Regions from separate parts of the Bacillus paramycoides genome, predicted to be linked through region 1. Evidence: riboswitches for the same ligand, from Rfam matches in the RefSeq annotation. Region 1 holds a riboswitch; each other region holds the start of a gene.
The links. A riboswitch is a leader RNA that binds a small molecule or an ion and turns the genes downstream of it on or off. The one in region 1 is predicted to bind S-adenosylmethionine.

Region 1 (11,201 bases):
TGAATTTTTAACTTTATGTTGAAGACTATACCAAGAATAAAAATCACTTGTCAACATTTTATTTATATAATTCTGGACGACGATCTGCAAAAACTGGAATTCCTTTGCGAACCTCTTTAATTTTCTCAAAATGAAGCTCTCCAAATAAAATTGATTCTTCTTCATTCGCTTCTACAACAACCTCGCCCCAAGGATCAATAATTAAAGAGTGACCGGCAAACTCATTATTCGGGTCCTTTCCTGCCCTATTACATGCGACAACATAACATTGATTTTCAACTGCTCTTGCTTGCAATAGTAAACGCCAATGTGCTAAACGAACTAATGGCCATTCTGCTACAACAAATAAAACTTTTGCACCTTTAGCAGTATGAACGCGCATCCATTCCGGAAAACGAATGTCATAACAAATTGTGCCGGCGCACTCTACATCATCTAACTTAAATTCACCCGTACTATTTCCGGCTATTAAATATTTATGTTCATCCATAAGCTGAAATAAATGTACTTTACTATATTCATTGACTAGTTCTCCTTCCTTGTTTACAACATACATTGTATTTGTAACACCTTGTTTTGTTTGCTTCGCTATGGAACCACCGACAATATGTACACCATATTGTTTCGACCATTCTTTCAACTTTTCTTTCGTTTCCAATCCATCCCTATCTGCAATTTCAGAGAGTCTTGTTAAATCATATCCTGTTGTCCATAGTTCTGGTAACACAATAACATCTGGTTTTTCCTTCATCGCTTCGCTTATTTTATTTTTAGCATTCTCAATATTTTTTTCTACATCTCCAAAGACAATGTCCATTTGAATACATGCGACTTTCATTTTGTCAGCCCCATTCATAATTTTTTCTTTACAAAATACTGGAAAGATTATATCATTTGTCACTAGAATTGTAACAACTTTCAAAAGAGGTGGAAAGTATGAAATTATTTCAACCTTCTGAGATAGTAACATCATTGCCGACACAATTTTTCGCTTCACTTGTTGCAAAAGTTAACAAAGTCGTAGCAGCTGGTCATGATGTTATTAATCTAGGTCAAGGTAATCCAGATCAACCAACACCGCAGCATATCGTAAAAGCTTTACAAGATGCTGCAGAAAAGACCATTCATCATAAATATCCGCCATTTCGCGGACATGAAAGTTTAAAAGAAGCCGTGGCAACATTCTATCAACGTGAATATGATGTAGTAGTAAATCCCAAAACAGAAGTTGCTATTTTATTTGGCGGAAAGGCTGGATTAGTAGAATTACCAGTTTGCTTTACAAACCCTGGTGATACGATTCTCGTTCCAGATCCAGGATATCCAGACTATTTATCAGGTGTTGCTTTAGCAAAAGCACAATTTGAAACAATGCCGCTTATTGCAGAAAATAATTTTTTACCAGATTATACAAAAATTGATGAATCTATTGCGAAACAAGCAAAGTTAATGTTTTTAAACTACCCAAATAATCCTACCGGTGCTACTGCATCAAAAGATTTCTTTGATGAAACCATTCATTTCGCGAATAAACATAATATATTAGTTGTTCACGATTTTGCTTACGGTGCTATTGGGTTTGATGGTCAAAAGCCCGTTAGTTTCTTACAAGCAGACGGTGCCAAAGATACAGGAATTGAAATTTACACTTTATCGAAAACTTTCAATATGGCTGGATGGCGTATTGCTTTTGCAGTAGGGAATGAAAGTGTCATTGAAACAATTAACTTATTACAAGATCATATGTATGTTAGTATTTTTGGTGCAGTGCAAGATGCTGCCCGTGAGGCACTTTTAAGTTCACAATCTTGCGTCGTAGACCTTGTAAATAGTTACGAATCTCGCAGAAATGCTCTTATTTCAGCGTGTCACTCAATTGGTTGGAATGTAGATATTCCAACAGGATCATTCTTTGCATGGCTTCCTGTACCAGAAGGTTATACATCTGAGCAATTTTCTAATATTTTACTAGAAAAAGCGCACGTTGCAGTTGCTCCTGGTGTTGGATTTGGTGAGCACGGCGAAGGGTATGTCCGCGTTGGTCTCTTGCATACAGAAGATAGATTACGAGAAGCCATTAATCGAATCGATAAATTGAATTTTTTCAAAAAATCATTGACAACATGAAAATTATCTGACAAAATTCAGTTATCTTAAAAATTTAAACATTTCTAAATACTTCTTATCAAGAGCAGGTGGAGGGACGAGCCCGACGAAACCCGGCAACCGATCTACAATTGTAGACACGGTGCTAATTCTCGCAGCATTACGCTGACAGATAAGGAGCTGGTTGTAAAAAAACCTCTCCTTAGCTGAGAGGTTTTTTTATTTAACTAGGAGGTTATAACAATGAGCGGAATTATAGCGACGTATTTAATCCATGACGATTCACATAACTTAGAAAAAAAAGCTGAGCAAATTGCACTCGGTTTAACAATTGGATCTTGGACACATTTGCCAAATTTATTGCAAGAACAATTAAAACAACATAAAGGCAACGTCATTCATGTTGAGGAATTAGCTGAACAAGAACATACCAATTCGTATTTACGTAAAAAAGTAAAACGCGGGATTATTAAAATCGAATATCCTTTATTAAACTTCAGTCCAGATTTACCAGCTATTTTAACAACTACATTTGGAAAGCTATCACTGGATGGCGAAGTAAAATTAATTGACTTAACTTTTTCAGACGAATTAAAAAAACATTTTCCTGGTCCAAAGTTCGGCATAGATGGTATTCGAAACCTTTTACAAGTGTATGAGCGCCCTCTTTTAATGAGTATTTTTAAAGGGATGATTGGACGAAATATTGGGTATTTAAAAACGCAATTACGCGATCAAGCAATTGGTGGTGTAGATATCGTAAAAGATGATGAAATATTATTTGAGAATACATTAACACCACTTACAAAACGCATTGTATCTGGAAAAGAAGTTTTACAATCCGTATATGAAACGTACGGACATAAAACCTTATATGCCGTAAATTTAACCGGACGAACTTTTGATTTAAAAGAAAATGCGAAACGTGCAGTGCAAGCTGGGGCTGATATTCTATTATTTAACGTATTTGCTTACGGACTAGATGTACTACAATCACTTGCAGAAGATGATGAAATCCCAGTTCCTATTATGGCACATCCTGCTGTAAGTGGTGCTTACTCAGCATCCAGGTTATATGGAATTTCATCTCCATTATTACTCGGAAAGCTATTACGTTATGCTGGCGCTGACTTTTCATTATTCCCCTCTCCATACGGGAGTGTTGCGCTAGAAAAAGAAGAAACTCTTGCTATCTCAAAATATTTAACTGAAGACGATGCATTTTTCAAGAAGAGCTTCTCTGTTCCATCTGCTGGTATTCACCCTGGTTTCGTTCCCTTTATTGTACGAGATTTCGGTAAAGATGTTGTTATTAATGCTGGCGGCGGGATACACGGACATCCGAATGGAGCGCAGGGTGGCGGTAAAGCCTTCCGTACTGCGATTGATGCTACTTTGCAACATATACCTCTTCATGAAGTAGATGACATAAATTTGCATAGTGCACTACAAATATGGGGAAATCCCTCTCATGAGGTGAAATTATGAGTATTCAAGTATTTTGTGATTTTGATGGCACGATTACAAATAATGATAACATTATGTCCATTATGGAAAAATTTGCACCACCAGAAGCTGAAGAAATAAAGAATAGAATTTTATCACAAGAGCTATCTATTCAAGAAGGTGTTTCTCAATTATTTCAATTCATACCTACTAATCTACACGATGATATGATTCAATTTTTAATAGAGACTGTTGAAATCCGTAGTGGTTTTCATGAATTTATACAATTTGTAAATGAAAATAACATTTCTTTTTATGTTATATCAGGTGGGATGGATTTCTTCGTCTATCCACTCTTGCAAGGACTTATTCCAAAAGAGCAGATTTACTGTAATGAAACAGATTTTTCAAGTGAATACATTACCGTTAATTGGCCTCATCCTTGTGATCATCATTGTCAAAATCATTGCGGATTATGTAAATCATCTTTAATCCGTAAATTAAGTGATACGAATGACTTCCATATTGTAATTGGAGATTCCATTACTGATTTACAAGCTGCGAAACAAGCAGATAAAGTGTTTGCCCGTGACTTCCTTATTACAAAGTGTGAAGAAAATCATATCGCCTATACACCTTTTGAAACATTTTACGATGTTCAAGTTGCATTAAAACATTTGTTGGAGGTGAAATTATGAAACAACTTTTTCGTCAATGGTATGACTTAAGTGAGATAAAAAAAGAATTAACAACACGACATTGGTTTCCTGCAACGAGTGGTAATATTTCTATAAAGGTTAGTCATGAACCACTCACTTTTCTCATTACAGCAAGTGGTAAAGATAAAACAAAAACGACTCCAGATGATTTTCTATTAGTAGATCATCTAGGAGTTCCCGTATTAGAGACTGAATTACGTCCTTCAGCAGAAACAATATTGCATACACATATTTATAACAATACGAATGCCGGATGCGTACTTCATGTTCATACAACTGATAACAATGTCATCACAAATTTATATAGTGATGCAGTCACCCTTCAAAATCAAGAAATTATTAAAGCTCTTGATATTTGGGAAGAAGGTGCAACAATTAATATTCCTATTATCGAAAACCATGCCCATATCCCAACGCTTGGAGAAAACTTCCGAAAGCATATACAAGGCGATTCGGGAGCAGTATTAATCCGTAACCATGGTATTACCGTATGGGGACGAGATAGCTTTGATGCAAAGAAAAGATTAGAAGCTTATGAGTTTTTATTCCAATTTCATATAAAACTATTATCAATTCAAGGAGGCGTTTCTAATGGCGCAAATTCGTATTCATGAAGTAAATACTCGCATTGAAAATGAAGTGGAAGTATCTAAATTTCTACAAGAGGAAGGCGTTTTATATGAGAAATGGAACATCTCTAAGCTTCCTACTCATTTAAATGAAAATTATTCTTTAACAGATGAAAACAAAGCTGAAATATTAGCTGTGTTCTCAAAAGAAATCGCTGATGTTTCAGCGCGCCGAGGTTATAAAGCACATGATGTAATTTCACTTTCAAATAGCACACCTAACCTTGACGAATTATTAATTAATTTCCAAAAAGAACACCATCATACTGATGATGAAGTTCGCTTTATTGTTAGTGGTCATGGCATCTTTGCCATTGAAGGAAAAGATGGAAAGTTCTTTGACGTTGAACTTGAACCAGGCGATCTCATATCTGTTCCTGAAAATGCCAGACATTATTTTACCTTGCAAGATGATCGTCAAGTTGTAGCTATTCGTATTTTTGTTACAACTGAAGGCTGGGTTCCAATCTATTAAGGTAGTCAGTTGAATAAAAGGTCTTGGACCCCCTTTTCCAACCTTTTATTCACTCTACATATATACATCCTCCTATGGAACAGGCTTATTTCAAAAAATGAAATAAGCCTGATTTTTTATTTTCTCAAACATATGAGTCCTTCTATTCCAAAACAATCTCTCCTTCTATTTTTCAAGTGAATTTTTAACACTTTTTGAACATTTATTGAACTTTTTTTGAATTTTTTCTGAAAATTCTGTTTTGTATATGATATACTACAATTAAATAAGAAGGAAAAGAATATGGCAAACAGAGGGGGAGAATCATGAGTTTACTTATCGCACTTATACTAGGGGTTACATGTGGAGCACTTCCTGTTATTTTAGGAGCTATTATGGAAGAGTTAGAGGTTGGTGTTTTAGGTTTTGTCGCATCTTGTGTAAGCGCTTTATTTTTTGGTTTATTCGGTGCTATTCCTGTTTCAATTCTCTGTGCATTTTATATAATACGCCATGCTCGTACAAAACAATTTGGTCCTAATCACACTGCGCAAGTGATTCCATTCCCAATTGAACGATGCCGCCGGGCCTCTAGCTTATAATTATAAAATTAAAAATAAATAAAAGTCCTCACATGAGGACTTTTATTTATTTTCTTCTAGAAATTGAAATAATTCTTGTAAATGCAGGGCATCTTCACTATAGCTAACAGATACGTGGCTTATACCGTCGATCTCTGCTTGCATATAAAGGTCCACTCCATCTCGATCATATTTCAATGCCAAATAAAATTCCATTTCTTCCAGCATCTTTTTTGAAGTTCGAATAACGTAATGCCCTTTTTCATCTTTTCCATATTCGAATTCCGGTTCAAAATCATATTTTTGTTTAAACGCTTCTTTTTGTTTTTCGTTAATTTGTATACAAGTTGCTCGTTGCACAGCATCAATCATCTCATCAAATTTTTGAAGATCCATTTCATTTACCCCCTTATGTATTTTTTGTATAACACTTGTGTTCCGCTATTTTCTTCCCCATCTTTTATTAGCTCTTCATACAATTCCTTCGCCAAACTTAAACCTGGTACTGGTAATTGCAATTTTTCAGCCTCATCTAAAGCAATCTTCATATCTTTCATAAAATGCTTTACATAAAAACCTGGTTCAAAATCTCCCTTTAACATTCGAGGAGCTAAATTACTTAACGACCAGCTACCTGCTGCTCCCGTTGAAATACTCTCTAATACTTTATCAGGATCTAATCCAGCCTTTTTCGCATAAGCAACAGCTTCACATACTCCAATCATATTAGAAGCAATCGCAATTTGATTGCACATTTTTGTATGTTGTCCACTTCCAGCTGGCCCTTGCAACTGAATATTTGTTCCTAGTTTTTCAAATAACGGTAAACATTTTTCATATATTTCTTTCTCTCCACCGACCATAATTGCGAGTCTTGCTTCTTTCGCACCAACGTCTCCTCCAGATACAGGTGCATCTAACGTATATACATTCTTACTTTTACCAGTTTCATTAATACGTTTTGCCAATGTTGGTGTAGATGTCGTGAAATCAATTGCTATCGTGCCTTCATTTGCATTCTCCAAAATTCCATCTATCCCAAAGTATACTTCTTCTACATCATGTGGATACCCAACCATCGTCATTACAACATCAACTTGCTTTACTAACTCTTTCGGTGTATCACACCAATGTGCACCATCTTGCACTAAAGAATCTGTTTTTGCTTTCGTTCTATTATATACATATACTTTATGACCATCTTGCATTAAGTGATAAACCATACTTTTTCCCATTACGCCAATACCAATGAAACCTATTGATAAAGTTTTATGTTCCATTTTCTCATCCCCTTTGTTCTAATAAATCATTTACCATCTTTCGGAACTCTTTATTAAAATCATCATTCATACTATTTTTCACATTTGAAAATAACATAACAAAAGTTCCTTTTTCTTTATTAAAATTATTGAAAGTGTTCCAACCAGATAATACACCATGATTATGAAAATAATCTGGATATATATAAAAACTAAATGCATATTTCCGTTCTGCTGAAGGTGAAAACATTGCTTGTATACTTTGTTCAGAAAGAAGTTTTCCATTTATAATTGCTTCGTCTAATTTCTTCATATCTCCAACTGTCGTATACATCTCACCACAACCATATAGCCAATCCATGCCTAACTTCTGCGCTGGTACAAGCTCTTGATTTTTTTTCACATAACCCTTTGTAAAATTTTTATCTCCAGGTACCATATTTCCCATACCAGATTCATGCATATCTACTTTTACAAATATGTTTTCTTTTATGTAATCTCCTAAAGGTTTTTTCGATATATGTTCTATTATATAAGCAAGCACCATATAATTATAATCTGTATATCTCCAACCTGTTCCTGCAGGAAATTCTAAATTTTGACGTCCAATCCAATTAATTAACTGTAAACGGGAAGCAGCATTAACATTGCCTTTTGCGTGTTCAGGTAAACCAGAGGTATGCGTTAATAAATGATATAGCGTAATATTTTTATTCTCCGGAAATGAAGGAATATATTTATTTACATTATCTTGAATATTCAATTTCCCTTGTTCTTGCAGCTGTAAAATAGATGTGGCAACAACTGTTTTCGTAATAGAACCGATACGATATTTTGTGTGAGGCGTATTTTCTATTTTATTTTGAACATCAGCATACCCATATCCTTTATTCAATATAATATGCTCTTTATCTGTTACCAAAACTGTTCCATTGAATTGCTTTCCGACTAAATATTGATCTAATTTTTGAGATATGCTAGCATAATCAATTTGTTGCTCTTCTTTTTCTTCTATATTCCCTTGTACTTCCGATTCAATAGTAGGATTCACTTTAGTTGTTAATACAGTGTTTTCCTTTATATTGGGGTTAACAAGAAAATAGTATACTCCGCCGCCAACTATAGCAGACAGTGAAGCCATGCCCATTACTTTTTTTATCATATTAATCCTCCATAATTCCTTCGCTAAAAATTGTCCCCCTATTCTATTATCAAACAATAAAAAAAAATCGCAACAATTTGTTGCGAAAAATTACATTTTTTCTTTTCTATACACACATACTTGATTTTTTCCATTTTTTTTCGCTTCATATAATGCAATATCCGCTCGTTGCATTAATTCTTCTCTTGTAATCCCTTTTTCATATAATGCAACTCCAAAACTCGCTGTTAATTTCGAAATTCCTGAGAATTGCTTTGTTTCAATGAAAAAGCGTAATGATTCCGCAACCTGAAATGCTTCTTTTTCTACTGTATTCGTTACTAAAATAATAAATTCTTCTCCGCCCCACCTAGCAAATACATGTTGCTCCTCCACTTTAGATTTCATAAGCTCTGCAAGCTGAATTAACGCTAAGTCACCAAAATCATGGCCATACGTGTCATTTACTGCTTTAAAATTATCTATATCAAATAAAATAAGTGCTATGTTTTCATTATTACGCATCGCATTATCCCATTCTGACTCTAGTATTTGTTGGAACTTCAAACGATTATAAATCTCTGTTAATGAATCTATCATAGCAAGTCTTTCTTGTTCTTGATAGATTTCATCTAATTCTGTAATCTCTGTACACTTCACAATAAATCTTGATAAATCTTCTGGCAATGGTGTCGCACGCAATAAAAAAGTTGAAACTTCTCCTTCATAGTTGGACATCTTAATTCTTCTATCATATGATAGTGTATCATCTAACCATGTTATATCATGGGTTGTTGAATAGTATCCATTTTCTCTAATAAAATGTTCAGCAAATACTAAATGTTGCTCACGATAGGCAAACAAATTTTCATATCCGAAAAACTCTAAAAAATTTGTATTACAATCAACAATCTCATCGTCTTCTACTATGAATAATAGATCATTGCGAAAATCAAACATCGTTTGAAGAAGTTCTTGTTGCAAACTTACTTGTCGCACTAAAGAAAGCTGATATAAACTTTTATTCACTTCCTCTAATACCATTTGTGGAGTCACAGGTGCTATCACAATATTACGTATTCCTAACGTAAGCAACTCTGCAAACTCGCTTGTTATTTGTTGATCCCAAATGACAATAAATGTACTCTGTCGATTATACATATTCTTTATATATTTTATTTGAGAAAAATCTGTTACATACATAATTACAATATGTGGTTGAGTCCTCTGAAACAATACTTCTCCTTCTTCAAAACTATTTGCTATAAACATACATTTTGGATGGATATTTTCTATCGTTTGTTGATGTGTGCATCCATTTTCTATATAAAGGACATTTAACTGAAGATCTTGTAATACATTTTGGAAAACCGTATTCTCTAATAAAAAATGTAGTATGTTCATCACTAGTCTTCACTCACTTCATATATCTTGTTCTACTGAATTCCTCACAAACATTTTATAAAAGGCTGTTCTCTAAAAACTTTAATGAGTGAGGAATACATGTTAACAAGCTAATTGAGAATGTTATCTTCGCTTTTTCACTCTATAAATTCCTTTTTTAGTGTATGATTATAGGAATTGTATCGTTTGTATGAATGCCCTAGCTTCCGCTTTAAAACTTGACAATTAAAATAAAGATATTATATTCTTAAATTCAACAACTTACAAAATGTAAGTAGAATATTTTACATATATTTTTTCATTATTTGATATGTAATTTGGAGGATATATAATGACAAACGATAACTTTTTTAACGTCCTATATGAACGCACATCTACACGTGCATTCAACCCAGAGAAAGAAATTTCATCTACAGAGTTACACGAGATTTTAAAGGGAGCTGCTCAAGCACCTTCTGCTTGGAACTTGCAGCACTGGAAATTCCTTGTATTCCAAGGTGAAGATGTACAGAAACGATTACATCCAATTGCTTATAACCAACAACAAATTCTTGATGCTTCTGCTGTAGTCGCTATTTTAGGTGATTTAGAAGCTTATAAAAATGTTGAACCAGTTTATGGTCCAATTGTAGAACAAGGATTTATGAAAGAAGAAGCAAAAGAGCGCTTAGCTAAAAATATTGAGTCTGCATATGCTCGTAAGCAATTCCCAAGAGATGCAGCCTTTTCAAATGCATCTTTAGCAGCAATGCAACTTATGCTTGCAGCTAAAGCAACTGGCTGGGATACTTGCGCTATTGGTGGCTTCAATCCACAAGCACTTACAGAAGAATTCAACGTTTCATCTCGCTACGTACCAATTATGCTTATTACAATTGGTGAATCAACTTTAAAAGGCCATCCTGCACCACGAATGAGCGTAGAGCAAGTGAGTGAATGGGCAAAATAATAAAGTGAAACTGGAATCAATGTGAGGGTTTTACTGCCCTTTCATACGAATAAAAAAGAAACGAAGGTAATTTTATTACCTTCGTTTCTTTTTTATTCTGTCACACATCCGTAATATTACAATGTATGATTCGACATCTACACATAAAAAAACAGTAAATTTTATGCTATTTCCATATACACAAATGGCGTTTTGTGTCGAATTTTGTTAAATCATCGAAATATAACCGTGTGTTTTTGTTACAATTATGATACAATGATAACAAATAGATAACAAGAGAGGGATTTTCATTGAGTTCATACGGAAGCTTTATTGCACTTTTATGTTACATAGTAACTGTACTGCTTCTATATTTTATTGGGGATGCTGCTAATATTTCAGTATTACAATTTCCTAAAGAAGAAGCGTTCCAACTAGAATCAGAAAAACATACTGCACGATCCATCGTACCACTACTCCTAGCTCTTCCTGTATATATCATCGTTTTATATAAAAGCAAAAAAGTGTAAAGGC
Region 2 (11,201 bases), 650 kb from region 1:
GACATTCATTGGCTCATCGCAGGAGACGGTCCTCTAGCAACAAATTTACGTGAAGCTGTTCCGAAAGCAAATGTCACTTTTACTGGATATTTACAAGGTAAGGATTTAGCTGAAGCATATGCTTGTTCTAACATCATGATATTTCCATCTGCTACTGAAACGTTCGGAAATGTCGTACTCGAATCACTTGCATGCGGTACACCTGTCATCGGTGCAAATAGTGGTGGGGTTAAAAATATTATTACAGATGGAAAAACAGGAATTCTTTGCCCGCCCAAACATGCGGATTCATTTCTATCATCCATCCATTCTTTATTGCGAAATGAAGAGCAACTTATACAAATGGGCATAGCGGCTTCTTCTTATGCTAAAACAAAAAGCTGGGATGAAATTTTTCGTGGCTTACTTGACCAATATGAAGAAGTCCTTCAGCACACCGCATCAGAATTACTCGCTTAAACAGAAGAACTCCCTTCAACTAGACGAAGGGAGTTTATTACACAGTTATAAATTTTAGTTTCATAAATGATACATAAGGCTAAACATTGTTTTATTTCTATATTCATTATATCAAAAATAAACATAACTAAACATACTTGTAATAAAAACCCATAAAAATTAATATATGGTTATACAGTATTTTAACTGTATAGTGATTTTAAGAAATTCCCCTTAAAATCAACTTACTCACATACCTTTATACAGTAATTGTTCCCCAATTTCTGTATACCAAAAAACCTTTCATTCATTTGAAAGGTCTTTTTGAGCCTGCACATATTCTTCTTTCGTATTCACATTTATAAACCAATCCGCATTCGCTTGTACATCTTCACCAGCAATATATTTCACATTACATTGTGATAAAAGCTGGCCCATACTTCTTTTTTCTTCCTGAAGCAAAGTATAAATTCTTTCTTTCACACGGTTATGGTACGCTGCAAGTAACGGTTGTTTTCTTCCATTAATAATAGGTACAACCGCATCATATTCATTGCTCGTTTGCTCTAGCAAAATGGTAAACCATTCTTGTGAAACATTTGGCGCATCGCAAGGCATAATAGCATACCAATCTGCTTCTATATATTCCATTCCTGATACAATTCCAGCAAGTGGGCCATTTCCTTTATAATGCGGAATATCTTCTATAACAGGAACTTGTACGAGTTGCTCTACTCGCTCTTTTAGATCAGAATGACTAATGACCACAACTTCTTGCAACATAGTTGTCATCACTTTCAAAATATGCTCTATAAAAGTACTACCTTGCCAGCTCGCTAACGCTTTCGGCTCACCGAATCGACTCGACATACCGCCCGCTAATACAATTCCAGCATACTTACTCATTGGCGATGCAGCTCAAATGTAATATGACCTAATTCCGGTAAAATTAATTTATTCATCGCAAGACGAACCGCTCCGCTAGACCCTGGCATGGAAAAGACAACTTTGCGCCCAATTGTACCGCCAATTGCTCTACTTAACATCGCGCTGCTTCCGATATCCTCCAAATAACTAATCATGCGGAACAACTCACCAAACCCGACAATTTCTTTATCTAATAACGCTGATACCGCTTCAATCGTCACATCACGTTTCGTAATACCAGTACCGCCATTTGTTAACACGACATCAACATCTTCCCGATGATAACCAGCTAACACCGCTTGCTGAATACTTTCTTTATCATCTTTTACAATTTCATAAGAGGTCACTGTATGCCCTGCTTCTTTTAATAATTCATGTAATAGTTGTCCACTCTTGTCCGTCTCTTCTGTACGTGTATCGGAGATTGTTACGATTTTGCAACGCACTTCTTTCGGTGCTTGTTTTTTATGTTCGATTACGCTCATTTTATATCTTCCCTTTCCTAAAGTCTTTTCTTCATTTTATCATACCTACCTTTACACAATTATGTATGAAGCCGTTAATACACCATGATACAATATAAGTATATACAACCACAAAAAGGAAAATATATTTTCTTATACTCCTAGACTACACATCATTAGCTATTCTTTAAATTCTCTTATATTTTCCACATAGTAGATTTCATTTTAAATTACAAAATAATTTGGAGGTTCACTCACTATGGAACTTTATAAAAAACTAACAACAACATTCATCCTCTTATTCGTCGCTTCCATTACTGTCGGCTTTTCTCTAAAAGGTGCAATTCCATACGCTACATTCGTAAGCATTATATTCGCAACACTATTTTTACTAAGCAGTGCCTTTTGCGCAGGCAAAGTACGTCAAATGAAAGGATAATTACATATGTTCAAGAGGAAACCAATCCTTTGTAAATCATGCGGGAAAGAAATACAAACATATGAAAAAGCGTGGATTCATATGCCATTTCCGGCAAGTGGTATGACAAATATGAAAAAGTACATTGAGCTAGATGGAGAAGTTTATTGTGGTTCGTGCATCCAAGTCGTAAATAAAACGTAATAAAAAAAGCTTTGCGCCGTGAGCGCAAAGCTTTTTTTCATATATTATAGACCAGCTTGCTCTTTTAAAGCTGCAGCTTTGTCTGTACGTTCCCATGTTAGATCTACATCAGTACGTCCGAAGTGGCCGTAAGCTGCTGTTTGTTTGTAAATTGGGCGACGTAAGTCTAGCATTTTAATAATACCAGCTGGGCGAAGATCGAAGTTGTTACGAACTAGTTCTACTAGTACGTCTTCAGATACTTTACCAGTGCTGAATGTATCAACTGAAATTGATACTGGTTGCGCTACACCAATTGCGTATGCAAGTTGTACTTCTGCTTTCTCAGCAAGACCAGCTGCTACGATGTTTTTCGCAACATAACGAGCTGCATATGCTGCAGAACGGTCAACTTTCGTTGCATCTTTACCAGAGAATGCACCGCCACCGTGGCGAGCGTATCCACCGTAAGTATCAACGATGATTTTACGTCCTGTTAAACCAGCATCACCTTGTGGTCCACCAATTACGAAGCGACCAGTTGGGTTAATGAAGAATTTCGTTTCTCCATCGATTAATTCTGCTGGTACTACAGCTTTAATTACGTGCTCTTTTAAGTCGCGATCGATTTCTTCCCATGTAACATCTGGGTGATGTTGTGTAGAAATTACGATAGTATCAACACGTACTGGTTTACCATTTTCATCATACTCAACTGTAACTTGCGTTTTTCCATCTGGACGTAGGTATGATAATGTATCATTTTTACGTACTTCAGTTAAACGGCGAGCTAATTTGTGAGCAAGCGAGATTGGAAGTGGCATTAACTCTTGTGTTTCATTACATGCGAAACCAAACATTAAACCTTGGTCTCCTGCACCAATTGCCTCAATCTCAGCGTCAGTCATTTGACCTTCGCGTGCTTCTAGCGCTTGGTCAACACCCATAGCGATGTCAGCAGATTGCTCATCGATAGATGTTAAAACTGCACAAGTTTCTGCATCGAATCCGTATTTTGCGCGTGTGTAACCAATACCTTGAATTGTTTCACGAACGATTTTTGGAATGTCTACGTAAGTAGAAGTCGTAATTTCCCCCGCTACCAATACTAAACCAGTTGTTACAGTTGTTTCACAAGCTACACGTGCATTTGCGTCCTTTGATAAGATCGCATCTAAAATTGAATCAGAAATTTGGTCACAAATTTTATCTGGATGTCCTTCAGTTACAGACTCAGATGTGAACAGATGACGTTTTTTTGTCATGTGGTAAACCTCCCTACAGTAATTGTATATATTGTACGGAACTCATCCTTAATTTGCCACAGATTGCGACATACATTTATTCTCCCACACAAGCATACAGAAAAACCTTTCCTACTTTATATAGAGGAAAGGTTTAATTTGCTACTTGCATACTGCTTTTTGCCCTTCGCTCTTATCGTTCGAGACCTGTAGCCTCGCACAGGTTTTAGCACCTATTCACCTGTATTTACCACTACAAGTGAGGTTGCTGGGCTTCATCGGGCCTGTCCCTCCGCCAGCTCGGGATAAGAGAGTATCCGTCCCAACCTATACTAAAGAAATGCTATTCATTTGTCAATTAATATTCACATTTTCCTGAAAGTTTTTCTCAATACGCCTAAAATGAAATATTAATAAGGAAATAATGTATTCACACAAACAAAAAGAAATAAATAGTATACATTATTTATATAATTGTGTTATACTCTTGTTGGGGATTACGAGAAATATTTCATTAAATGAAAAGGATGGTATATAAATATGAGTACTGTGAATGTCCAAATTGGTTTACACGAATTATTGAACGGAAGCAATGCACAGATTCAACTAAGTGTTCCGCAATTAGTGGAAAAAGTATTAATGCGAAATGAAGGGAAATTAACTTCTACTGGTGCCGTTTCTGCTTCAACAGGAAAATATACAGGACGTTCTCCTAAAGATAAATTTATTGTGAAAGAAGCATCGGTTGCTGACAAAATTGCTTGGGGAGCAGTGAATCAACCGATTTCTGAAGAACATTTTAATAAATTATATACAAAAGTTTTAGAATACTTAAAAGAGAAAGAAGAGTTATTCGTCTTCAAAGGATTTGCAGGCGCTGACCGCAATTATCGCCTACCAATTCAAGTTATTAATGAATATGCATGGCACAATCTATTTGTACATCAATTATTCATTCGTCCAACTGAAGAAGAATTAACAACTCATGAATCAGAGTTCACAATTGTTTCTGCGCCGAACTTCAAGGCTGATCCAGCTGTTGACGGTACAAACTCTGAAGCATTCATTATGGTTTCATTCGAAAAACGTATCGTACTAATTGGTGGTACAGAATACGCTGGAGAAATGAAGAAATCAATCTTCTCTATTATGAACTTCTTATTACCTGAACAAGATATTCTTTCTATGCATTGCTCTGCAAACGTAGGTGAAGAAGGCGACGTAGCACTATTCTTCGGTTTATCTGGAACAGGTAAAACAACATTATCTGCTGATCCAAACCGTAAATTAATCGGTGATGATGAGCATGGTTGGTCTGATAACGGTGTATTCAATATTGAAGGCGGTTGCTATGCAAAATGTGTAAACCTTTCTCACGAGAAAGAACCACAAATTTTCGATGCAATCAAATTTGGATCTGTTTTAGAAAACGTTATCATTAATAACCAAACGCGTATCGCAGACTACAACGATACTACTTTAACAGAAAATACTCGTGCTGCATACCCTATGCATGCGATCGACAATATCGTACTGCCAAGTGTTGCTGGACACCCAAATACAATCATTTTCTTAACTGCTGATGCATCTGGCGTATTGCCTCCAATCAGTAAGTTATCAAAAGAACAAGCTATGTACCATTTCTTAAGTGGTTACACTAGTAAACTAGCAGGAACAGAGCGCGGCGTTACATCTCCGCAAGCAACATTCTCAACTTGCTTCGGTTCACCATTCTTACCACTTGAAGCATCTCGCTATGCTGAAATGCTTGGTGAAAAAATCGAGAAGCACGATGCGAAAGTATTCTTAGTAAACACTGGCTGGACTGGTGGCGAATACGGCGTTGGTAAACGTATGAACTTAGGTTACACTCGTGCAATGATTCAAGCAGCATTAAGCGGTGAACTTGCAAAAACTGAAACAGCTAAACATGATATCTTCGGTCTTGAAGTTCCACTTCACGTACCAGGTGTACCTGACGAAGTGTTAATGCCTGAACAAACTTGGGCTGATAAAGCTGCTTACAAAGCAAAAGCAATCGAGCTTGCGAACGAGTTCAAAGCGAACTTCAAAAAGTTCGACAGCGTTTCTGAAGATATTATTAACTTAGGCGGTCCAATCGCTTAAGTACAAACTTTCTGTTGGAATACCCCTTACTCATATGAATAAGTGTCGTGTAACCGCAAAGTTTCGCGTACTCACCGACAAAACCCAATGCGGCTTAACGGTTTATACACACTTACATAAAAAAGAAGCTTACGTTTTATACGTAAGCTTCTTTCTATATCTTCTCTCTTCATCTATGACTTATCTCGATAAATTACAGAAAATTCATTTTATAATCATTCGTTTTCAGTTTTTTTATGATACAATTTACATATACAGGAAAGGGTGAGACCTATGAAAAATTTTTCTCGTACAGGAAAAATTTTATTCAGTTACGGAGCGATCCAACTATTTTGGGGACTTGTAATGCTTAACGTTAATTTATTTCAACATACAAGTGAAACGATAAAATATATTATTCTAATGACCGGAATAATTTGTTGTGTTATATCCAACTTTTTTAAAGAACGTCAAAGTCATACTAATACGTAATTTCATGTTAACTTAATGGAAGCGGAAACCTGCATTTTATGCAAAGTTACACTTCCTGTTATAATATCATCATTTATCCCAGAATAAACCGATTTTCACATAGCCAAATTACGGATTCGAATATATAAATTATATCCCTACTCGCTACATCTCTCTGGTTTCACACCACATGGGGCTAAAAAAGGCCCCGACCGCTTCTATCCGTGGCTGGATCATCTATTCCATCTAAAAAGAAGTCTTTTATCTTTTTATCTTTTTAATTCTTCGTTAATTCTTTCTCATCTTTCATGCTATAGTATCCTAAATTAACAACAATTAAGAAATAACCGCCCATAATCCCTACTGCAAATGCCCACATAACCATATGGTGCTCAATTTCGTACATAATAATAGCACCTAAAATAGCAGCGGCAAAACGGTTAAACATACCGAGCGTCGGTGCTTTAGTTTTCTTTACGATACTATCTCCAAGCTTCTCAATTCGTCTCCCTAAAAGCCAAACACAATACATACTTACGATAAGCCCAATTCCTGCACCTAGAAAATGTGCTGAAAACGGCGTTACCATCCATCCTAGTACAAGAAAACCTAGTAAATAATACGATTGAATTTTAAACGACCTTAATGACATACTAATCATGCTGTACCTCTCTTCGTTAGTTCTGATCTATCCAACAAAATTTTCTTTCAAATCCATATTCCTTAAACCCATTTCACCCAAATTAAAAACAACATAAACAGTATGTTTATGTTGTTTAAATGTTTTTAGAAAATAATATTATACAAGATTTCAAACATCATATTCTCATAATTTGTGACGTTTTTCCAAACTTTTTTCGTCCATTTATGAAAAAAGTGATATCAATCTATGAACATACGGATATGATGTAATAAGCACACAAATAAAGGGGGCGTCTAATGATTTATTTTTTAATGGCTCTCATTCACCTCATTATCCCTGCACTTATTGGACTTTCATTGTATTGGTACACGAAAAATCATAGTATTTTCTACGCTGTCCTCGGTGTTCTTCTTCCAGGTATTATTCTTATCACACTCTTCCGCATCCCATTTTTAAACTTAATTCCACTTATTACTGCTATCTTATTTCTCGTCTTCTTACCAAAAATAAAAAAATAGGAAAGCAGATCATAGGTGATCTGTTTTCCTATTTTGATATAGGTTCTCCCGCAGCATAATGTACATTTACTTTCTCCGATTTCACAAACCATAGACCGAAGAAAATAATAATTCCACCGATTATTTGTTGAAACGATACATATTCATTTGCCCATACAGCTGCAAATAAAACAGCTACAAGAGGCGTTATATACATGTATACCATCGTATGTGACGCTCCAATTTTTTGAACACCAACATACCACATAACTAAACCGAATACTGTTACAAAGAAAATAGAATATAGTAAGGCGAATAGTGTCATTCCGTGTGTAATATGAAATGGCATTATAAATACATACGGTCCACTTAACAATAAAAGCGGAATTGCACCAACTAAGGCTGACCACGCGGTAACACGTAGTGCTGAATATTTTTTAATTAATGGACTTGCTAAAATAGGATAAAGCCCCCAGCATATTGATGTAATCAGTCCAATCCCATTCCCGTAAAAAGAACTAGCAAGTGAATGTCCTGCTGCTAAAACTAATGCTGCACCACCAAAAGCAATGATAGAACCGATAAGTTTTCGAGAAGAAAACTTTTCTTGTTTCAAGAAAATCGCAAATACAGTTGTAAAAATAGGTGAAATAGAAATGAGTAAAGAGACATTTGTAGCGGACGTATATTTGACAGTTTCCATAAATAACGTTTGATATAGCACAATACCTACAACGCTAACGATGATTAATCTAGGTATATCCTTTCGCGCCATATAAACCGACTTTTCAATAAAAAAAGTAAGGAGTAACATAAGCGGTGCCGCCGATATCATTCGAATTGCTGTAAACTCAATTGCTGTAAATTCTAAAAGTCCATATTTGGCAATCGTAAAATTAATCCCCCAAATAGTAACAACTGCTAAAATTAATAATTCAATCCCCCATCTTTTCATGCGTATCCCCTCCGCAAATAAAATTATACAGAAAATTCAATCATATGTACATTTCATTATGTGAAAAAATCTTCGTATTGATCTGGAGAGATTCTTTTTATTTGATACACGAAATTATATCGGCGATTTTTCGAATATATCGGCGCAACTCGAATTATATCAACGATTTTCCAAATATATCGGCGCAACTCGAATTATATCAGCGATTTTTTAAATATATCGACTTATCAACAAAAAACGACAATAATAGCGACTTATACAATAAAAAAGTGGTTCCAAAATACATTTTGGAACCACCTTTCCTTTACTACACTCGAACATGTAACTTCATATTTGGATTATAAAATTGGTTCGGACTCTTCAGCTGAAAAGTTCCTCCACCTTCATGCCAATCAACTGTTAACTTATCATCCATAAATACAAGCTTCGTGCGATCTGCAATAAAATTCATTGCACTAGATTCGATATCCACATCGCGCTCATCTTTTTCTGCTACAGCTACTAAATCGATAATTCCGCTCATTACACAACCGCAACCTTCATTATCGTAAAATAACTTTATATATTTCGCTTCATTCGGAATCGTATCCATAATCTTCTTATATGCTGCTTCTGTTACAGTAACGTACATATGTTAATGTTCATCCTCTCTTCTCGTATCCTTTATATATTGTACCACCATTTTTCTTCAAAAATATATACAGAAAATTACGAATGATATACAATATATGCAATAAAGGAGGTTGTATCACTCATGCTCAAATTATTGCGATACCCCATCTTCTTAGGTCTACTCGGTAGCTTTTTTATTTCTAGCGGAATGGTATTACACCATATATTTCCCTATTCTCCTTCTATTGGTTGGATTCTAGGCTTTATTTGTTTCCTTTTTGCTTCCTATCTTGCTGTGAAAAAAGGAGAATCACTTTAAGGTTTATTTACAGCCTAATTTTGACTTTGATGTTACTTTCGGCCCACAAAAGAAACGTTAGCTCTATAACGATTCAACTCCCCTCTCTATTTTTGAAATCTATAAACAATACAATCGAACACACAAAAATATAGAATTCATAATATGTATATAGTAGTTCTATTTTTAAAACTAGTTTTTCAAAATAAAGAAAGGAGAACATACATGTACCCACGTAATTGTTTTAGTTGCGACGGCAGACGTAACAGTGGCTCTACCGGAAACACCGGACCCACTGGTAGTACTGGACCTGCTGGCATCACTGGACCGACTGGTAACACTGGAAACACTGGACCTACTGGCTCTGCCGGAGCTGTTTTTCAAAGTACTACCACCTTTAGTCTAGCAGCCGCTCCCACCTATAAAAAAGGACAAGTTGTCACTTATACAGGCAGCGGCTTTGTTGTAAAAAAAGATGCACCTAAAGGTTTTCCAAATGTATCTCCAGATTATATCGTTTTAGTAGAAAGTGGACCTACTGGCTCTGCCGGTAGTGCATCAGCAAAAAGCATTGTTTTTCAAGGAACAAATGCTGGTTTTCAACGTATAGCGGGATCTCCTGGAATTGACTCCAATGTTATTCCGTATGTCACTGCTGGGACCGGTAGCATAGTTGGCTTTGCTGCGTCTATAAATGTAAATAATTTACCTGCTGCTGTTTATACGATTAATATTTGCAGGAATGTTCCAACAAACCTCACAACCCCTACTTCTAACTACATTCTATCTACTATTACCTTAACTACCACTGACAAAATTATAGGAACTATGGTATTTTCAATTAAACCGACAGATACTGGATCAGGACAAATTCAAGTGTTTAATCCTACTCCGGCAGTAGGTCCCGCTACTGTAACTTGGACTAGCATTACAACTGGAAACCCAGTTTCAAGAGGGGATGCTATTTCTCTTCATATTACCCCTGGAATTACTGCGAGTGCTGTATATTCTATTTTTCTAATCACTGATCTATAACCCACACTTAAAACAATTCATTCCACAAAAAAGAGAGATCACTCCCAAATAAGTGATCTCCTTTTTAAAAATAATTTTTCATGATATCGGCAATATAACCTTCACCGTCGTTCCAACCCCAACTTCACTTTCAAAACTCATTTTACCGTTGTGGTCTTTAATAATTTTTTCTGTAACTACTAAACCTAAACCTGTTCCCGTTTCTTTCGTTGTGTAAAAAGCTTCATTTAACTTCGGAATTTTGTCTTTTGGAATACCGCAACCTTCATCCTTAACTTGAATAATGATTGCATCTTCTACAGTCACTTTAATCGTAATCGTTCCACCAACTGACATTGCTTCAATCGCATTTTTAATTAAATTAAAAAATACTTGTTTTAATCGTTTTTCATCGCATGGAATCGATGGTATGTCTTTACTATAAATACCTTGTATGTGCACGCCTTGATTTAAAGCAGGCTTTCCCATAACTCGAATAACATAAGCGATAATTTCTTCTATATTATGAATTTCTGATTCTGGTGATTTAGATTTCTCAAATCCACTAAGTTCTGTAGCAATCATATGAATTCGTTCTACTTCTTGTTTCATAATATCACTATATATTTTATCCTCTGGATATTTATTCGCTTGCTTATTCACAAATTTATCTAAATTAGCTAGAGGTTTTCTAATTTTGTAACCAATAACTGTAGCCATTTTCCCAACAGTTGCTAGCTTTTCTGTTTGTTGTATTTCTTTATCCATCATCTCAAGCGTACGAACGTAAGATTGAAACCTTAAAAACATAATCCAACATATGATAGTAAATACACTATATAATGCCATCGGGATTAAAACGAGTGACGAGTGAATAATGATTCCTATAAGAGCGTATTTCCCAACAAGTATGCTCGGAACTAACCAAAAA
Region 3 (11,201 bases), 1.5 Mb from region 1:
CGAAAGTAGCTGATATTAACATGAATACACTAATTGCTCCAAGAACAATGAAGACACCGCGCCATGTTGTAAACTGTAGCAATTGTCCTCCAATAATCGGTGCCAAAATAGGCGCTGCTCCGTTTACTAACATGAGTAGCGAGAAAAACTTCGTCATTTCAGAACCCGAATACATGTCACGTACCATTGCACGTGATATAACAATCCCAGCCGATCCTGAAGCTCCTTGTAAGAAGCGCAATAACACTAAAGTCCAAATAGATGGTGCAATAGCACAAAGTAAAGAAGAAGCAACATAAATAATAAGAGCAATAATAAGAGGTTTGCGCCTTCCGTAAATATCACTAATTGAACCGACAAATAATTGCCCTACTGAAAGCCCAAGTAAACAAGCTGTCAATGTAAGCTGCGCCAGGGATGCACCTGTCTGTAAATCATCCGTTAATTTCGGTAACGAAGGCAAATACATATCGATAGATAACGGCCCAATTGCCGTAAGTGTCCCTAGTACAAGAATCATCCATAACCTATTTGTCTTTACAGGTTTATATATTTCTTGATTAACTCCATTCACTTTTTCTGTTCACCCTTTCCTATACATAATGAATCGTAACAATTATAGTTACAACATAAACATACGTCAAGTATAGCGCATTTTCCTGTTTTATACTGTAAAAAAAAAGCGATAAAATTTCTATCGCTTTACTTTTTCAAATTGCTATTTGCAAATTTAGATACGGAAGACATCGCCTCTCCTGTATCTAAATATGTGATTTGAATTGGATCTCCCACTTCTGTAAACATAGCATATGGGAATTTCTTCACAGGTATCATAAATACTTTTTGTTCATTCTCTAACAGTACGTACACAATTGTATTTTCACCTGATTTTTCTTTATATACACGTTGTACAACGCCTTCTTTTTGTGCCTCTTTACCATTTGAAGTTGGTCTAAATGAATCCCCACTTCCGCTCAGCGCATTTTTATAATTCTCAAGCGCTTCTTTTTGCGTCGAACCTGTTGCAAATATTTTCGCGTTAGAAGCATAGATAACTGTATGAGCACGTACTAAACCTCCGTCATCAATAACAGGTACAATCCAAGAAGGTTTACCGTACACGTTATAAATAACCGGCATCGTTCCATGCCATTTCTCTCTCTTAAAGGAATTATCCACTACTTCCGAAGCAGCTGAACCGTCCATAATTCCCTTTACTTCTTTTCCGTTATAGTAATACAACTTACCTGTACGCGCATCAATAAGCGAGTAACCTAACGCAGAATCTACTCCTTCTTTCGGGGAGGTGAAATCAGTAAAGTAATATAACGTTCCATCCTTACCGAAGATTGGTGTAACTCCTTCTTTCGTTCCCCACTCAGTCGGGATTTTCATATCAGTTTGCGAGAATTTTGTATTCCAAAATCCGTGAATATATTTACCGAAATACGTATTTAATGTAGATGCAGTCTCGTGATTTAATACGCCATCAACGAATTTAGGTGCCTTTCCTTTTTCGTATCTTTTCACTTCACCTGTTTGTGCATCTACTACTACAACGCCCTCTACTTCAAATCCAGATCTTCCTGAAATAAATTCACCATACGTCATTGTATAATACGGTTTCCCTTTATCATCCACTTCAAATTTAGGTTTCCCTTTAAAGATTAGATTTGGTTCTGCTTGCCTTACAACACGCTCTAAATGATTTCCGAAGAACATGCTTGGCACATATTTCATTTTATAACCAAGGTGCAGTTTCGCTTCCGCATCCGGGTTCGTACCTGACATCGTTACGTATCCTGGAATTGTCTCTGCTTTACGTGCTTTAAAAAATCCTGAAACTTCAATTGGTGCTACATATAAAGCCTCGCCATTTACCATTTGTGGCGTTAATTCTCCTAGCTCAAAATAAGCTACTTTCGGAATATCTCCAAATACTTTTTTCATCTTATTTTCCGCTGTCTTTGGCGGCACTGTAAACGGCTGATCATTTTCAGTAAATGGCTCTGAAATATCTTTCTCTACCTTTACAACAGAATCATATTTCGTTTGCGAGATTACTATATCATGCAAATAACCAAAATAGCCGTAACTTGCGAGTAAAACAAACATTAGAAGCCCTTTTAACGTACCTTCTAATTTCCCTATTTGATCTTGTGAAAATAAAACAAGCCCAATTAAAATTGCTACTGCAACAGAATAATGAGTAAGAATTGAATCTGCTCGATCATCAATTAGCCAAAAATATTCATAGATTGCAATACCTATCCAAAATAAAACAGGAATAACTAAAATGGATGCTTTCTTACCCTTTACAACCTTCTCATCACCTTTCTTATCCACTGCTCGAAGTTTACTACCGCTTCTTCTCGTCCATGGAATCAAAAACAAAGTGAGAATAGCTAAAATCAAAAATTTCATCAAAGGCAATGTCCCCTTTTCTTTTGTCTTCCCTTTTAGTATAACAAATAAAGGGTATTTAGGTAAAAATGGGAATGTCTATATTTTTTTACTACTTAATACAACTCCGCTTACTACATATAAGATAGATGCAATATAAAAAATCGTACCAATCGTAAAGAAATCTACTAAATATCCCGTTGCAATAATTGCTACTGCTCCTCCAATTGATGTCCAAACATGATATTTTCCAATCTCATAACCAGCATTTTCTTGCACAACTTTCCGCGCTAACGATGTCTTCTCCGTATTACGTTGCACAGCTCCTAAAATACCCATTAAAATTTGAAGAATATATACATGCCATACTTCTGTTGCAATGGGGAAACAAAGCATTAACACAGCCATAGACCAGGCGTATATAATTAATAACTTTCTATCACCTACTCGATCAGAGATTCTTCCAACTAGCGGATATACTAGAGCTGAAGTTAAGGCAAATAAGCCATACGCCCAGCCAAACTGCGAGAAGCTATTTCCAACATTCCGAAGCAATAAGATGTAAAAAGGAAATACCATACTTCCCGCCATCATAATGATACTTTGTGACGCCACAAACCTTTTATATGTCATTTCGTATACTCCCTATAAAATAAATTCACAAATCTCTCTTTTGGATCCGCTTCTTTTTTCTTCTGAAGAAATTCTTCTATACGAGGATACGCTCTCTTTAACTGCTCTTTCGTTGGATAAGAATAATACGGTAAATAATAACTACCGTTATGCTTTAACGTAACATCAATCATCTTCTGAATAACATTCTCTGTTTTCTTTATCTCATGTTCAGAACGCCCTTGATTAATTAAAAGAACCAGTGCAAACATATCATCTTTCGCATAGGATAAAACTGCATTTTCATTCTTTTCCACGTAACGAATCGTAATATTGAGCAAATTAAACTCTTCCTCATTTAATACGTTACGTAAATCATCTATGTATTCCGTGAAAGAATCTATAGGCACAAAATATTCTTGTAACACCTCTGTCCTATTCGGATTTTCATATTCCATAAAAGCACTATCTGACCTCATAACATTATTTCGCGTTTCGTACTTACCATTTGTACGTTCAAAATAACTTCTTTGTATATCCCAAAATGTATCTTTTCCCCAATCACTATAGCGTGATAAACCGAGTAAAAACTTTGGCGCAGCTATAATATTTTCTTCTTTTAATTTACTGTACTCTCTCAACTTCTGCTGATCTTTCGCTAACCCATAATCTGTCACATACATTTCTTTCAAAAATGAATGTGGGGCAACAGAAATACGTGCTAAATGCATACGTATATTCTCATCTCTTCGCACTTTATTCTTAAAATATGAAGAGTATTCTTTATAATCTAGTACCTTCGTATGCGTTTCATACAATTCATCGTTTGTTAACTTTAACGTCACATCTAAAATAACACCAAATAACCCATATCCCCCAATTACATACGGAAACAACTCAGCATTTTCTTCTCTACTTACATTACGCACCGTACCATCTGCCATTAACAATCTAAATGACTCTACTGTATCAATCAATGCTTCATGGCGAATATCACGCCCATGTACATTTACACTTAATGAACCACCAACAGTAAAAATATTTTGAGACTGCATCACTTGAACCGCCAGACCATACGGATTTACTTTCTTCTGAATATCATTCCACGTGACGCCACTTTGAACTGTAATTCGCTTCTTCTCTGGATTAAATTCTAGTATTTTATTATATCCCTTCATATCAAGCATCGTACCATGCGGATAATACGTCTGCCCGCCTTGGCTATGTTGCATACCAGCAATCGAAATTTTCTCTCCAGAAACATTTGCATCTTGCACTAATTTTATTAACGAGTGCTCATCAGTAGCACTTTCAACACGTTTTATTTTTGTCGGAAGCAATTTACCTACATCACTCATAATAGGATGATCAAGTTGTTCTTTATATGTATGTACAGACGTTGCAAGCAACACTGTATAAGCTACAACAACCACCGCTATCTTTCTTTTTCTCAAACGACACTCTCCTCTTCTACAATTTTCCCTCTTCATATTGTACATATTTTCCTAAGAAGAAAGTATACAAAAAAGAGGGCACCTTATTTTAGGTCCCCCTCATCAAAACTGTTACTTTGCTGCTGGCAATTGTATTGGGTCAAACTTTTCGTACGACGTATATTTTGCGTTCGTAATAATGTGCGCTTTATCCTTGCCATTACTACTCATAATCATGTCTATCTTTGCTGATTCATATTTAAAATCTTTTGTAATGATATATTCTGCATCCACTTCTTCTATCTTCGCATTTTGTGCTTGTAACATTTTCTTCTGCGTTTCATCCATGCTAGTTAACATACTTTCTGTTTCTTGCCCTTTTAATGTAAATTTCAGTTTATATTTATCTCCGCTTTTCTCCATCTTCATTTTATCTAAAACTACTTCCGGTACTTCTAACTTATCTATAATATCTTGAGTTGCTTTCATTCCACCAGCGTTTAATTGCTCCTCTGGTACGGTTATAACTTCTCCTGTATTAGGGTTTTTTACCTCACCAGCAACTTTACCATCCACAGTATACACTACAACATCTGTACCGGAAATATTCATTTCAGAACGAGAATTCTTTGTCTTTGGCTCTAATTGCATCTTAGCCTTTACTATATCCATCTCTGTTCCCTCAGCTTTTACCCCTACACCATATGTCATCGTTACATGTTCTTCATTTTTAAAAGCTTCGTTCGTTTTCTTGAAAACATCCCTCGCCGTTAATTCCTTTTCTTTTTGAACTGATTCTTTTTTCGGCTCATCCGTCTTTGCTGTTTTCTCATTACTACACCCTACCCCTAGACTGACTGCAAGTACTAAACTTGAAACAAAAATAATTTTTTTCATACTGTCGCCCCCTTTCCCAAAATAATATCACCTCTTTTCCTATGAAATCTATATAATTTTTAATCTATACTCGCTATATAGCGACATGTTTAATAAAGATCTTAAATATGATGTAAATAACGACAACTCATTTCAGGAGGTCATTATGAAGGCGATCATTTGCACACAGTATGGACCACCTAACGTTCTTCAGCTTCAAAATATAGAGAAACCTACACCTAAAAAGAACGAAGTATTAGTTAAAATTCACGCAACAAGTGTATCGACTGGAGATTGTAGAATACGCGGATTTAATAGCCCTCTATTATTTTGGATTCCTATGCGACTTGTATTAGGACTTAGAAAACCGAGAAACCCTATACTTGGCGTAGAATTAGCAGGAGAGATAGAGGATATTGGGACAGATGTAACTCAATTTAAAAAAGGAGATCAAATTTTTGCATTAACAGAACTAAATCTTGGTGGTTATGCCGAATACACATGCGTGCATGAAAGTGGATTAATAACATTAAAACCTACCAATGTAACGTATGAAGAAGCGGCAGTTATTCCTTTTGGTGGAACTTCAGCGTTGCATTTTCTGAGAAAAGGCCGGATAAAAAAGGGGCAACAAGTTCTCATATATGGTGCCTCTGGATCAGTAGGAACAGCTGCCATACAACTCGCTAAATATTTTGGTGCGACCGTTACAGCTGTTTGTAGTAATTCAAATTTTGAACTCGTGCAATCTTTAGGAGCGGATAAAGTAATTGATTATACGAAAGAAGATTTTACTAAGCGGCGCGAGCGTTACGATATTATATTTGATGCAGTTGGGAAGTATAAAAAATCCCTTTGTACAAATACATTAACACCCAATGGAAAATATGTATCTGTTAATGGAATGATGGCAAAAGTAAGTAAAGAGGATATGATTCTACTAAAAGAACTAACTGAAACAGAACATTTAAAACCTGTTATTGATAGAACTTACCGATTAGAAGAAATTGCTGAAGCTCATATGTATGTGGAAATAGGGCATAAAAAAGGGAACGTTTCGATTACCTTAAAATAAAATATATTCAGAAAATAACATTGACAATTCTTTTTGTAAGATTTACTATTAGTACCATATTAAAAACTACATACACATACTCTTATCAAGAGTGGCGGAGGGACTGGCCCGATGATGCCCGGCAACCGAGCTTATGACATATAAGCTAAGGTGCTAATTCCTGCAAAACGAGTTTTCGTTTTGGAAGATAAGAGAGGAACCCATTTTGTCTATTCGGCACCTCTCTTATTTTTGAGAGGTGCTTTTTATTTTGGAACGTATATGAAGGGGGAATTATAGATGAAGAAAGTATTATTAAGCATTGTAAGTGGGACAGTCTTATTATTAGGCGCATGTAGCGCGAGTTCAGATAAAGAAGTAAAAGCACTAGATGAGAAAAAGATTACGGTCGGCGTAACTGGTGGACCGCATGAACAAATTTTTGAAAAGGTAAAAGAAGTGGCAGCGAAAGACGGACTCGAAATCGATGTGAAAATATTTAATGATTATGTAGCGCCAAACGTATCTTTGGATGAAAAAAACCTTGATGTAAATAGCTATCAAACGAAATCATATTTAGACACATTTAAATCTGAACGTAATATGAAATTAACAGAAGTATTCTCAACAGTAACATTCCCTATGGGCATATATTCTAAAGGCATAAAAGATGTAAAAGACTTAAAAGATGGCGATGCGATCGCTGTACCAAATGATCCAACGAATGAACTTCGAGCTTTAAAACTATTTGAAAAAGCTGGAGTTTTAAAAGTTGATCCAAAGGCTACAGAAAAAGCGACTGCAAAAGATGTAATTGAAAATCCAAAAAATTTAAAGATTGTTGAATTAGAAGCATCTCAATTACCAACTCAGCTAAGTGAAGTAAAAGCAGCTGCAATTAATACGAACTTTGCATTAGGTGCAAAATTAAGCCCTGCGAAAGATTCTATCTTCCGCGAAGGAAAAGATTCACCATATGTGAACTGGGTCGTTGTTCGTACTGAAAATAAAGATGATGCTGTTATAAATAAATTAAAGAAAGCTTATCAATCTAAAGAAGTAAAAGAATTTATCGAGAAAAAATTTGATGGTTCTGCTTTACCATCTTGGTAGGGGCTGACGATAATGATTGAATTAAAAAATGTATCCAAAGTATTTACAACAAAAAAAGGGAATGTGGAAGCTCTTAAGTCTACTTCCCTTCAAGTAAAAAAGGGCGAAGTATTTGGAATCATTGGCTATAGTGGCGCTGGTAAAAGTACATTAATTCGATGTGTCAATTTATTAGAAAAACCAACGACAGGAAATATCATTGTAAACGGCCAAGACTTAACAACTTTATCAGCAAAAGAACTAGCGAAAGCGCGACAAAAAATCGGGATGATTTTTCAAGGATTCAATTTACTTAAAACAGTGACTGTTTATGAAAATATCGCATTACCGTTACGTCTTGCTGGCATTCCAAAAGTAGAAATTGAAAAAAGAGTAGAAAAGTATTTACGTATTGTCGATCTTTTTAATCGAAAAGATGCCTATCCGAGTGAACTTTCTGGTGGCCAGAAACAACGTGTTGCCATTGCACGTGCACTATCACATGAACCAGAAGTGTTATTAAGCGACGAAGCAACGAGCGCTTTAGATCCAGAAACAACGGATTCTATTCTTGACTTATTATTAAAGATTAATGAAGAAATTGGGGTCACAATTTTATTAATTACACATGAAATGAATGTCATCCAGCGTATATGTGACCAAGTTGCTGTTATGGAACATGGAGCAGTAGTGGAAAGCGGGACTATGAAGGACATATTCACAAACCCACAACATGCAACAACGAAGAAATTTGTAAATAGCGCATTTGCAACAAAAATTCCAGAAGAAGTACAAAAAGAACTTCAAACTACTGGTGAAATTGTAACTCTTTCTTTTATAGGAAATTCTTCAGGAGAACCAGCATTAGCTGTCGCTACAAAACGATTCCAAGTATATCCGAATATTTTATCCGGTAATATTACTCAATTAAAACATGAAGCTTACGGGAAACTTGTCATTCATATGCAAGGAGAACAAAATGAAATCAACCGTGCTTTATCATTTTTACAAGAACAAGGAATCATCGTAGAAGGAGGTAGAACAGATCATGGAAAACAAGTCCTTTTTGGATGAATGGGGTAAAGTCATATGGGAAGCAACTATTCAAACATTTCAAATGACATCTATTTCACTATTCATCTCTATCCTTATTGCACTACCACTTGGCGTCACACTTGTTTTAGCAAGACCTGGTGGGCAACATGAAAATAAAATCATTTATCCAATTCTTAATACAATTATTAATATTATTCGCTCTCTTCCATTTATCATTCTACTATTCTTTATTTTACCTTTTACAAAGTTTCTAGTGGGAACATCCATTGGTGTTCAAGGTGTCATCGTACCGCTTGTCGTCTTCACTGCTCCCTATATCGCAAGATTGATGGAGACAGCATTATTAGAAGTCGATCGTGGTGTTATTGAAGCTTACCAAGCAATGGGCGTTTCTACTATAAAAATCATTTGGCACGTTATGGTGAAAGAAGCTCGTCCCTCCCTTGTACTTGGGTTAACAATCGCGACAATTGGATTAATTGGCGCAACAGCAATGGCTGGGCTTGTAGGTGCTGGTGGTCTTGGTGATTTAGCATATCGATTCGGACATTTACGCTACGAACCGGAAGTAATGTATGCAACCGTCTTTATTTTAATTATCCTCGTTCAAGGGCTACAGTCTTTAGGGAATGGTGTTGCACGAAGATTGAAGAAAGATTAAAAAAGAAGGTATCTCACCAGGGTGAGATACCTTCTTTTTATCTTTTAAACCCACCTTCAGAATGAATAACTTGTCCCGTAATCCATTCTGCCTCTTCACTTACTAAAAACGTAATGAGTCTTGCTGCATCCCTCGGCTCACCAATTCTACCAAAAGGAAACATCGGCTTTAACCCTTGCTTTATCTCTTCAGTCATCCAGCCTGTATCGGTTGGACCTGGGTTAATTGCATTCACTGTTATTCCTAAATGAGCTACCTCGGCTGACAACGAACTCGTAAGGGCATCAATAGCTCCCTTCGTTGTTGCATACGCCAGTTCCCCAACCATAGGCCCTTGAAATTGCCCCGAAGTCATATTCACAATTCTACCACCAGATTTCTTATCAAATCCTCTTGCAAATTGACTACTTAACAATGTAGTCGCACGAATATTGACCATGTAGTGCTTCTCTAATTCTTCAGCAGTCAAATTAGAGAAGTCATTATTTGTAGAATACGCTGCATTATTAATTAATATATGAGGGTAGCCTAGTTGTTCAGTAACTTTATTTATAAGCTCTTTCGGTGCATCATTCTGAGTTAAATCTAACTCCATACTCGATACTTTAACACCGTTTTTTAGTAACTCTTCTTTTAATTGTGTTTGTTCACTTTGATCAACGCCCCAAGGCATCTCTTTATCGTACGCTGTCCAATACGTAAAAAATATATCGTATCCTGCTCCAGCTAATTCTTTACAAATCGCTGCGCCTATACCATCTAGACGACTTACACCTGTCACAACTGCTACTTTATTTTTTAATTGATTCATTATATACTCCTCCAATTTTAAAGGACGCATATTTTATATAAGAGATATAAAATTCCCTACACATTATCCTTACAAAAGGGATGTACAAGCCAAATATGCAGTCCTTGAATGATTTATAGATAGCTAAATAAACTCTCACTTATGAGAGCAAAATTTATGTATCTAGTTTCTAATCATTACAAGCTCATCCACATATTAAGTCCTTGTCCCCTTTCCATATATCTCTATTTCTATCATACCAATATGATGTAATATTTCAAATGATAAAAAAATAAAAGTCGATATTCCATGCCGACATTCTACTAATTTTAATATATTACAATAACTAAATAATTAAAATACTCAGAAAAACACTGGTAAATACTGGCTTACTTTCTTATAATAAAACGTGGGGCTAATGTGAGAGTTTAGTTTTACACAAATAGGGGGAAGAAACATGTCAAAAAAATTACTTTCTTTATTTTCTACAGTAATCGTAGCAGCTCTTGTAATAACTGGCTGTGGTCAAAGCGATACGACAAATAAAGAACAAAAAGAAAATGCAACAAAAGAAAGCAAACCGGATACAACGAAAGAAAGTAAACCTGCTGAAAAAAAATCTGAAGATAAAAAAACTGAGGATAAAAAGACGGAAAATACCGCTACTAGCTCCAGCGATTATTCTAAACTTATTTCCTATATGGAAAAAGAAACAGGCGGGAAAACAAAAGTTCTTTTTGAAAATAAGGAACCACAAGTTTATAAAGCTGAAGATATTTCAGTATCGATGAACAGTTATACATTAGTTGAATTAAATGGATTCCATACGGACTTTAACATTCCATTTAACCGTCAAACAGAGGGCGGAGTCATTCTTGTGAACTATAGCGTAAAAAATAGTTCAGCTAAAGATATTTATTATATGCCAGCATTGGACATATCGTTTACTGGTGCGCAGAAGGTATATAGTAACTATAAAGATTTAATTCCAAAAGAAGATCAGCTACCAACTAAGCTTGCTCCAACGAATGATTACTTAGTAAAAGCAGGAGAAACTATTTCTGGTTATATCGCGTATCCATTCGGAAAAGATGATCTAGCAAAAATTTCAAGTCTCTCAACAGTCTCAGTCACAGTCCCAACTGCACAAGCTAATAAAGGAAAATTCGACGCTCCAATCGGAAGTCCTGGAAGCTTTTCATTAAGTTTAAACAAACAAGGTGC

Region 2: linked by a shared signal. The riboswitch ahead of metK (methionine adenosyltransferase) and the one ahead of mtnW (2,3-diketo-5-methylthiopentyl-1-phosphate enolase) in region 1 are both predicted to bind S-adenosylmethionine.
Region 3: linked by a shared signal. The riboswitch ahead of AAG068_RS01020 (MetQ/NlpA family ABC transporter substrate-binding protein) and the one ahead of mtnW (2,3-diketo-5-methylthiopentyl-1-phosphate enolase) in region 1 are both predicted to bind S-adenosylmethionine.

The regions. Positions count from the first base shown of each region.
Region 1 is NZ_CP152427.1:3,945,099-3,956,299, forward strand. Features, by position in the region: gene AAG068_RS20245 (carbon-nitrogen family hydrolase) at 59-922, opposite strand; gene AAG068_RS20250 (pyridoxal phosphate-dependent aminotransferase) at 937-2,127, shown strand; SAM riboswitch class I at 2,180-2,285, shown strand; gene mtnW (2,3-diketo-5-methylthiopentyl-1-phosphate enolase) at 2,350-3,594, shown strand; gene AAG068_RS20260 (2-hydroxy-3-keto-5-methylthiopentenyl-1-phosphate phosphatase) at 3,591-4,250, shown strand; gene AAG068_RS20265 (methylthioribulose 1-phosphate dehydratase) at 4,247-4,885, shown strand; gene AAG068_RS20270 (1,2-dihydroxy-3-keto-5-methylthiopentene dioxygenase) at 4,863-5,375, shown strand; gene AAG068_RS20275 (hypothetical protein) at 5,681-5,956, shown strand; gene AAG068_RS20280 (DUF3909 family protein) at 5,999-6,331, opposite strand; gene AAG068_RS20285 (NAD(P)-dependent oxidoreductase) at 6,337-7,215, opposite strand; gene AAG068_RS20290 (serine hydrolase domain-containing protein) at 7,220-8,356, opposite strand; gene AAG068_RS20295 (GGDEF domain-containing protein) at 8,447-9,739, opposite strand; gene AAG068_RS20300 (nitroreductase family protein) at 10,071-10,688, shown strand; gene AAG068_RS20305 (hypothetical protein) at 10,979-11,197, shown strand.
Region 2 is NZ_CP152427.1:4,593,731-4,604,931, forward strand. Features, by position in the region: gene AAG068_RS23830 (glycosyltransferase family 4 protein) at 1-459, shown strand, start outside; gene AAG068_RS23835 (molybdenum cofactor guanylyltransferase) at 742-1,344, opposite strand; gene AAG068_RS23840 (MogA/MoaB family molybdenum cofactor biosynthesis protein) at 1,341-1,850, opposite strand; gene AAG068_RS23845 (hypothetical protein) at 2,089-2,268, shown strand; gene AAG068_RS23850 (hypothetical protein) at 2,275-2,451, shown strand; gene metK (methionine adenosyltransferase) at 2,496-3,695, opposite strand; SAM riboswitch class I at 3,865-3,986, opposite strand; gene pckA (phosphoenolpyruvate carboxykinase (ATP)) at 4,215-5,801, shown strand; gene AAG068_RS23865 (hypothetical protein) at 6,075-6,272, shown strand; gene AAG068_RS23870 (ATP synthase subunit I) at 6,529-6,912, opposite strand; gene AAG068_RS23875 (hypothetical protein) at 7,191-7,412, shown strand; gene AAG068_RS23880 (DMT family transporter) at 7,441-8,346, opposite strand; gene AAG068_RS23885 (iron-sulfur cluster biosynthesis family protein) at 8,654-8,977, opposite strand; gene AAG068_RS23890 (collagen-like protein) at 9,482-10,291, shown strand; gene AAG068_RS23895 (ATP-binding protein) at 10,370-11,201, opposite strand, start outside.
Region 3 is NZ_CP152427.1:170,875-182,075, reverse strand. Features, by position in the region: gene AAG068_RS01050 (multidrug effflux MFS transporter) at 1-574, opposite strand, end outside; gene AAG068_RS01045 (DUF3981 domain-containing protein) at 703-2,424, opposite strand; gene AAG068_RS01040 (MFS transporter) at 2,503-3,036, opposite strand; gene AAG068_RS01035 (FAD-binding oxidoreductase) at 3,033-4,469, opposite strand; gene AAG068_RS01030 (hypothetical protein) at 4,581-5,345, opposite strand; gene AAG068_RS01025 (NAD(P)-dependent alcohol dehydrogenase) at 5,491-6,399, shown strand; SAM riboswitch class I at 6,479-6,593, shown strand; gene AAG068_RS01020 (MetQ/NlpA family ABC transporter substrate-binding protein) at 6,679-7,491, shown strand; gene AAG068_RS01015 (methionine ABC transporter ATP-binding protein) at 7,504-8,544, shown strand; gene AAG068_RS01010 (methionine ABC transporter permease) at 8,519-9,187, shown strand; gene AAG068_RS01005 (SDR family oxidoreductase) at 9,225-10,028, opposite strand; gene AAG068_RS01000 (DUF5068 domain-containing protein) at 10,435-11,201, shown strand, end outside.